One region of the Limosilactobacillus oris genome, then DNA from elsewhere that is predicted to be linked to it. Evidence: riboswitches for the same ligand, from Rfam matches in the RefSeq annotation. Region 1 holds a riboswitch; the other holds the start of a gene.
What was found. Region 1 has a riboswitch for lysine ahead of N4599_RS04945 (amino acid permease). Riboswitches for the same ligand answer to the same signal wherever they lie in the genome.

Region 1 (4,442 bases):
GCGGAAGCAAAATTGGCGAGCAGCCCGATGACGGCGACGATTAACATCAGCCGGCCATTGATATGCTCGGGATGGCCGAGCCGCTGGATGGCTTCCCCAATCAGGAAGATGGCAATTACCAATAGCAGGAGACTGTTGGTGAGGGCTGAGAGGATTTCTGCCCGCCGGTAGCCATACGTCTGCCTCCGGTTTTCGGACTTGCCGCTGAGCTGCTGGGCGACATAGCCGAGGATGATAGAAAATGAATCGCCCATGTTGTGAAAAGCATCTGAGAGGAGGGCCAAACTGCCTGACAGCAGGCCCCCGATGATTTCAACAACGGTAATCAAAACATTTAGCAGGGTGACGGCGAGGAACCGCTGCCCAGTAATTTTACTTTTCATTGTAGTTTACTCCTCAAAATAAAATTGCTTGCTACTAGTATATTAAAATTAGTGTTTAAAGCTAACGAAAAAGTTAGGCGCTCCGAACTAGACAGTTTAATATTATGCTATAATCGTAATATGTTCAATACAGAGAATTACATTGATGACCGCACGTAGGCCAAATTTAACATGAGGTGAATTAAATTGACTCCGATGAAAGAAGACTACTTGAAGATTATTTTTGAGCTTGGCGGCAGTCATAAAAAAGTTTCTAATAAGGAAATTTCATTAGGGCTAGGGATCGCAGCCGGCTCGGTGACGGAAATGATTTCTAAACTTGCTGACGAGGGGCTGGTGGTGCACGAACCCTACGCGGGGATTTCTCTCACCGCTAAAGGGCAAAAGTACGCGGCCGAGTTAGTTCGTAAGCACCGCCTCTGGGAAACCTTCCTGGTGGATAAGCTGCATTACAACTTCGCAGACGTTCACTCGGAGGCAGAAGTGCTGGAGCACCAAACCAGCGACAGGCTTGCTGAAGCGCTGGATGACTTTCTCCAGCACCCGGATCACTGCCCCCACGGTGGTGTAATCCCATCTGCTAACGGTAAGTTTCCGGACGTAAGCCACCGCTTGCTCGCCGAAGCAGCAGATGGCGAAACGGTCGTTTTAGAACGTTTTTTGGATAATCACGAACTGTTGACCTACCTGGAAGAACTGCAACTGCGTCCCCAGGAGAAGGTGCAGGTAATCCGCCACGAACCGTTTGAGGGCCCGATTGTAATTACGAAAGACGGGGATGAACGCGAGATTAACGTTTCCTACAAGGCTGCTCATAACATCTTTATCCAGTAGTTAGGTTAATCACAGCTTTTATGGTATACTGACCATTGTAGTTTTTGAAGTGCGGTTGGTTTGTTTCATTATGAGAACCGGATCCAATTTTCACTAAATTAATTACAAATTTAGGCGTGTAAACGCAGAGGAGAGTTCTAATAATGGAACAAGGAACTGTTAAATGGTTTAACAACGATAAGGGCTACGGCTTTATTTCCAGGGAAAGTGGCGACGATGTTTTCGTTCACTTCTCCGCGATTCAAGGGGAAGGCTTCAAGAGTCTGGACGAGGGTCAAAAGGTTAGCTTCGACGTTGAAGAAGGCGACCGGGGCTTGCAAGCGGTCAACGTTGTTAAAGATTAGTAAATAATAAGGCCTGGGGATTGCTAGTTGCTGCCCCGGGCCTTATTCTATTTGGGGGCCTGCAAACAGACGGGGCCTTGTGGTATACTCAAACCGTTGTTAGATTATTTTAAAATAGGAGTATGAATATGTTTATTGAACGTGATAGTCATCGGTGGCGGCGCTTCTTGCTTAGCGGTGGCTTTTTCTTGGCACTGTTGCTGCTGATCAAGTATAATTCGTCGGTCGTCACAATGATGGATGCCGTCTTACAGTCGCTGTTTACCAGCCAACGTTTAGAGACGATGGGATGGTTCCACGCGTTGATGACCGTGCTGTCATTCTTGGCTAGCCCGAAGCTCGACCTGCTGTGGGTTCTGATTATCGCCGTCTTCTTGTGGCTTCATCGTTGCCAGATTCCGGCCCTGTGGGTGATTGGGACCATCATCGGTGGTGACGTCCTGGGAACGATCGTTAAGCACATTGTGAAACGGGCCCGGCCAGCGCAACACCTTGCGGCTGACGATGGTTACAGTTTTCCAAGTGGACACACTCTGGGAATCTTCCTGGTAGCGGCAATTATTTTACTGGTAGTCCTGCCGCTGGTTCAACGGCGGTCAGTGCGGACAATTTGCCAAATCCTGATTGTATTTATCATTTTCTTCGTGGCAATTTCTCGGGTTTACCTGTACGCTCACTGGCCATTTGATACCATCAGCGCGATGCTGTTGGCCTATGCCTGGCTCCAAGTAGCCGAATGGCTGTACGTGGCCTGGGCACCACGATTGAAACGGGTATCGTTTTTATCAAGTTCGAATATCTAGTAATGAGAGGCTGGGAAATTACCTGGCCTTTTTAATTTCCCGGGAAATAATTATGATTACAACAGAACGTTTAATGATTAAAAGGATTAACCACGATGGTGACGGCCAACTAGCAAAGTTATTAGCCAATCCAACGATTCAACAGGGGGCGCACCTTCTTTTTTCTGGCCCCCAGCCGAGCAGCTTTGAAGTTGACTTCCTCCTGCAGACTGGGCATTTTTACGCCATCTACGAGCAACGCTGTCCAGGGAAAATAGCCGGCCTGCTCTTTACCCAGCTGAGTGAGTTGGCCGGGGAGGGGGCGGTTGAACTTGGCTACTTCCTCGCGCCAGCCTGCCGTGGTCGGGGGATTATGACAGAGGCCGTCAGGGGGCTAACTGCTCAGTCAACGCAATTGACCGTTGCCTTGACAGATAAGGATAATTTAGCTTCGCAGCGGGTCCTGCGCCGGGCTGGCTTTCAGCTAGTAAAGCAGGAGGCTGACCAGGTCCTGTGGAAAAAAGTTCCTTGCAGTCACGAGTGAAGAGTGTATAATATTGATGAAATGAAGAGGTTGCACTTTTCATCAGTAACGGCTGTGAGGCGAATAAGCGCTGGACCAGTTGTGAAAGGGGAAGGTGCCGAAACGGCGGTAGTCTTATTCCTGCCAGCCGTTGGGCCATGATCTAAGAGGTCATGGACTGTCGCACAACTGCGGAGCGCTTCCTAAAGATTGATTCGTTAATTTAAGAAGTTAATGGAGTCTTCTGACGGGGTCACCGTTGGGAGACTTTTTATTTTCCTCTTCAAAAAAATATTTGGAGGATTGTTATATGGCAGAAAGTACACAAGGGCAACAGGAAGGGCATATCAAACGGACTCTTGAAACCCGGCACCTGACGATGATTGCCCTCGGGGGAACCATCGGGACCGGGCTCTTTATCACGTCAGGGTCCGCGATTTCCACCGCCGGACCTGGAGGAGCCCTGACCGCTTACGTTATCATGGGGATCATGGTCTTCTTCCTGATGACTAGTTTGGGGGAAATGGCGACCTACATGCCACTGACCGGTTCGTTTTCGGCCTACTCGACGAAGTTCGTTGACCCGGCCCTAGGATTTGCGATGGGTTGGAACTATTGGTTCAACTGGGCGATTACGATCCCGGTCGACGTCACCAGTGCCGGCATCGTGATGAACTTTTGGCTGCCCCATGTACCGAGCTGGGTTTTCAGCACGGTGGTCCTAGTCCTGATTTTCCTAATCAACTACCTCTCTGTTCGCTCCTATGGTGAAACGGAGTACTGGCTGGCCCTCGTAAAGGTAGTTACCGTCATCGTCTTCCTGGTCGTCGGGGTGGCAATCATCCTCGGAATCATGGGCGGCAAGCCGGTGGGCTTTAGTAACTTCCACTACAAGCAAGCGCCGTTTGTCGGTGGTGCGCCCGCCGTCATTAGTGTCTTCCTGGTTGCCGGTTTCTCCTTCCAGGGAACAGAACTGGTTGGAATCACCGCTGGGGAAGCCGCTACCCCGGAAAAGTCAATTTCAAAGGCAATTCATTCTACTTTCTGGCGGATTTTGCTGTTCTATATTTTTGCAATCTTTGTAATTGCCTGCATCCTGCCGTACACCAACAAAAACTTGATGAACGCGGATGTGCAAAACATTACGATGAGTCCGTTTACGATTATCTTTAAGCGGGCTGGCTTGGCGGTGGCCGCCAGTATCATGAATGCCGTTATTTTGACGGCGGTGATTTCCGCGGCCAACTCCGGTCTATACGCTTCTACCCGGATGCTGTACTCCCAGGCGCGGGAGGGTTATGCATGGCGCTTTCTCTGCTATGTTAACCGGCGGGGGATCCCAATTTACGCATTGATTTTTACGATGATTATCTCAACTTTGGCGTTCGCAACCCAGTTTGTGGTTCCTCAGGCTTACATGTACCTGACTGACGCTTCCGGGCTATGCGGCTTCATTGCCTGGCTGGGAATTGCCGTTTCCCACTTCCGCTTCCGGAAGGCGTTCGTTGCTCAGGGCCACTCCGTGAACGAACTGAAGTACCACGCGACCCTGTTCCCGTTTGGGCCTATCTTTGCC
Region 2 (4,442 bases), 890 kb from region 1:
GTCCAGGTGAACCAAGTCTTCATAGCTTTCCCGTTCAATCACCAGCTGAGAGTGGCCATTCTCCGCAAAGACCACTGCGGGCCGGGGATTTCGGTTATAGTTGGATGCCATTGCATATCCATAGGCCCCGGTATCCAACATTACAAGAACATCCCCCGGTTTCGTCTTCGGCAGGGCCTGGTCCTGGCTTAAAATATCACCACTTTCACAGTACTTCCCAGCCAGGCGGACGTGTTCCGCCAATGGTGCTTGGGGGTCTCTTGCCAGCACCGTTTCGTACTCTGCTTGGTAGAGGGCGGGACGAATATTATCACCCATTCCCCCGTTAATGGTGACGAACGGGCGGTAACCCGGTAAGTCTTTCCGGGAACCAACCGTGTAGAGGTTATAGCCAGCCGGCCCAACGATTGACCGCCCCGGTTCGATCCAGATTGCCGGCATTTCCAGAGCTGTCGGCGCAACCGCAGCCTTGATGGCCTTGATGATGGCATCGACAAATTCCTCAGGCCGCAGCGGTTGGTCATCCTTTGTATAACGAATGCCAAAGCCCCCGCCAACGTTGATGACCTGGGCTTGGTAGTCATACCGCTGCTGCCAGTGGTTAGCTACTTCCACCAGCTTGTTGGCAACCCCTTCAAACCCTGCCAGTTCAAAAATTTGTGAACCGATGTGAGCGTGCAGGCCGATCATCGTCATCCGTGGTGACGCTAAGACCGCCTCCAATGCCCTGTCCGCCTGTCCTGATTCTAAGTCAAAGCCAAACTTACTGTCGACTTGGCCGGTCTGGATGTACTTATTGGTGTGGGCGGAAATTCCCGGGGTGATACGCAACATCACTTTGACCCGGGCGTCCAGTTCGGTTAGCACCTGGTTTAGCAGCTTAATTTCGTAAAAATTATCAACCACGATTACGCCAATGTTGTTCTTAACCGCCATTACCAGCTCATCATATGACTTATTGTTGCCATGAAAACTGGCATGGGAGAGTGGGAAACCGGCCTTCAATGCCGTATACATTTCGCCACCGGAAACTACGTCGACATGGGCTCCCTCCTGGTCGGCAACTTGATACATCGCAATCGCCGCAAAGGCCTTGCTAGCATAGCTAACCTCGTATTCAACCTGGTTAGCTTCGAAAACCCGCTTAAAGGCGCGAATCTGGTGCCGGATTTGACTAACATCATAAACCACCAGGGGCGTTCCGTACTGCTGGGCCAGGTCAAGGCTATCACAGCCACCAATCATTAGGTGACCGGCTGCGTTAAGCTGGCTTGCTGAAAGCTGTTCGTTCATTCTTGATTCCTCCAATTCTGCTGACGGGGAAACCGACGGGATAAAAAAATCCACTATTTGCGCAAAAACAAATAGTGGAGCTAATACCCATTTTATCTGTCGATAGCGCAACGCAGGCTCTTATCCGTCCTGCGACAGTCCGTGATTTATTCAACCACGCCCCAGCTGCCTAACCGCCGCCCGGTTAAGTGCTTCGGCAGCCGCCCTGTTCAGAGGGGATCAACGTCCGGCAGGAACTCCCCCAACTTACTGGTGTTGGCTGCGCCTCTTCGATTTGTAATTAGTTTATAAAAAAATAATTAGAAAGTCAATAGCAAAATTAATTTGGCATGAAGCAACCCTAGAATTAGCTTTGGTTAAGTGCACCATTACAGACTTGATTTTCAGATTCAGTGCTTGCAAGTTTTCTTAAACATGTTAGAATTCGGTTAAATTTATTTACGGAAAATGAGTTCAAATGGCATTTTCCCAAAGGAGTGCTTAAAAAATGAAAGTCGTTAAATTCGGTGGCAGCTCACTTGCAGATGGTGAGCACTTTGCCCAGGCGATTAAGATTATCACTGCTGACCCCCAGCGACGGGTCGTTGTCACTTCTGCGCCTGGTAAGCGGACAGCAAATGATACCAAGGTCACCGATCTCCTGATCAAATATGCCCAGCAAGTAATCGCTGGACAGCCGTTCCAGGAAACGGTTACCCAAATCATTGACCGTTATACCGCGATTGCTGACTATTTTAACGTTCCTCAGGCCAAGCTGGCCCCACTAGCCGAACGGCTTAACAAGTTGCCGAACTGGCACTTTCCCAATAACAACTACCTTCTCGCCGCGTTCAAGGCCCATGGCGAGCGGCTCAACGCCCAATTGATGACGATTATTCTCCAGCAGTTGGGCTACGAAGCCCGCTTTGTTACCCCCGAACAGGTCGGTCTCCGGGTCACCGGGACCCCCAATAACGCCAGCGTAACTCCAGAGGCCTACTCACTCTTGGATCGGTTTTCCTTTAACGACAGTGAACTGCTGATTTTCCCCGGCTTTTACGGCATTACCCTTGCCGGCCACCTCGCAACCTTCTCACGGGGCGGCTCGGACATTACAGGGGCGATTCTTGCCCATGGCCTCCATGCTGACCTCTACGAAAACTTCACTGACGTTGACGCAATCTACGTCGCGAACCCAGCTGTCGTTGACCATCCCCAACCCATCGCTAAGATGACCTACCGGGAAATGCGGGAGTTATCATACGCCGGCTTCTCGGTTTTCCATGATGAGGCCCTCATCCCTGCCATCCAGGGCAATATACCGATTAACGTCAAGAACACCCAGCATCCCGAAAAGCCCGGGACCTTGATTGTCCCAGACAAGAAATTTCAACCCGCGGATATCGTTACCGGGGTGGTCAGCGGTAAGCACTTTGCCGCAATCTACCTCCACAAGTACCTTCTGAACAAGGAAACGGGCTTCACTCTACGAATCTTAAATATCCTGGCCCACCACAACGTTTCTTACGAGCACATGCCGTCAGGGATTGATGATATCACCATTATTTTAGACAAGAACCAAATCGACGACCAGCTAGTGGATACTATTTGCAACGAAATCCAGGAGGAAATCAACCCGGACCAGCTCGAATGGATCAATAACTACGCCATCACGATGGTGGTTGGCGAGGGAATGCGGAACCGGATCGGGGTAATCAACGACATCCTTGCCCCCCTGGCAGAAGACGGGATCCCAGTGCCAATCATCAACCAGGGAGCCTCCCGAATCTCAATCATGATTGGCACCTATGATCGGGATGCTGACAAGGCTGTCCGCGCAATTTATCACCGGTTCTTCGCTAATTAGGAGGTTTTATGATGACACAACTATTAAAAGTTCACGGCTCCCAGAACAGCTTCTTTATCCTCGACCAAACAAAGCTGAAGCAGGCACTAACTGATGACGAACTCCGCCGCCTAGCCCGCCAATTGACCGACCCCCAGGATGGCTTGCTAGGCGGGGCGGATGGCCTCCTCGTTGTTGGCCGGCCAACCCGCCCCGGGGCAACCGCCCAAATGCGGGTAATCAATGCTGATGGCAGCGAGGCCTCAATGTGCGGCAATGGCCTCCGGACCGTCGCACGCTACGTGGCGGAGCGGGACGGCCAGACGTCGTTCAAAGTCGACACAATGGACAGCAGTTTGCAAGTCCGGCAAGCAGGCGAACTGGCGCCCGGCGTCCCTGCCTTTGCCGTGGAAATCTCACCGGTCCGCTTTAATAGGGCCGCCTTGCCCTTCGACAATCTAGGACACGACCGCCTATTGGGTACCCCGGTACCAGAGCTGGCTCCAGGTCTCACCTTCACCACCCTGGCGGTTCCGAACCCCCACCTGATCAGCTTTGTCAACCAGGAAACCATTGAGGGCCCCCTCTTGGGAGAACTAGGGTCCTACCTTAACGGCGCCAACCCCTACTTTAGCGACGGGGTCAACGTTAACTTTGCTCAGATTCTCGGGCCACAAAAACTTTTTGTTCGGACCTATGAGCGTGGGGTTGGCTTCACGAACGCTTGCGGAACCGGAATGTCGGCCACCAGTCTGGCCTTTGCCCTACTTCATCCCGCCAGCGCGGCCTTCGACGAAGCAATTACCGTCTACAATCCGGGTGGGATGGTCAAAACCAGCGTTCACTTCGCCGACCACCGCTACTGGATTGAATTAATCGGCAATGCTACCTTTACCCACCAGCTTGAAATTGCCGAAGACCTCCTCCACCAGGGAAGGGTCACCGCCCACGATGCGCAGGTTACTGCCACCGGTGAACAGGAAGCTTACCAGAACTTCATCCACCAGCTCCCCCATTTCAATTTAAGCGTTAATTAAAAGTTTGCTGTACACCAAAAAAGCATTCAAGATCAGCTGCCAAGCAGATTTTGGATGCTTTTTCTCATTCCTCTTTACGCAGACACGAAGCCTAGCGGTTAAAGAGTGTGTCAATTGATTGGTGGTTGTGAATCCGAACAATGGCCTCTTTTAGTAGATCTGCCACCGAAAGTTGGACCAGCTTAGGAAACTGCTTTTCCGCCGGCAGGTGAATCGTATCGGTGACCACTAGCTTCTCCAGGAGGGAATCCTGCAAAATGGTGGTTGCATCGGCAGATAGAACTGGA

Region 2: another riboswitch for lysine. It lies ahead of lysA (diaminopimelate decarboxylase); the one in region 1 lies ahead of N4599_RS04945 (amino acid permease).

Annotation. Positions count from the first base shown of each region.
Region 1 is NZ_CP104398.1:952,012-956,453, reverse strand. Features, by position in the region: gene N4599_RS04970 (cation diffusion facilitator family transporter) at 1-383, opposite strand, end outside; gene N4599_RS04965 (metal-dependent transcriptional regulator) at 570-1,217, shown strand; gene N4599_RS04960 (cold-shock protein) at 1,361-1,561, shown strand; gene N4599_RS04955 (phosphatase PAP2 family protein) at 1,690-2,364, shown strand; gene N4599_RS04950 (GNAT family N-acetyltransferase) at 2,438-2,887, shown strand; lysine riboswitch at 2,904-3,076, shown strand; gene N4599_RS04945 (amino acid permease) at 3,177-4,442, shown strand, end outside.
Region 2 is NZ_CP104398.1:58,063-62,504, reverse strand. Features, by position in the region: gene lysA (diaminopimelate decarboxylase) at 1-1,293, opposite strand, end outside; lysine riboswitch at 1,388-1,571, opposite strand; gene N4599_RS00380 (aspartate kinase) at 1,781-3,139, shown strand; gene dapF (diaminopimelate epimerase) at 3,151-4,155, shown strand; gene N4599_RS00370 (ribose-phosphate diphosphokinase) at 4,247-4,442, opposite strand, start outside.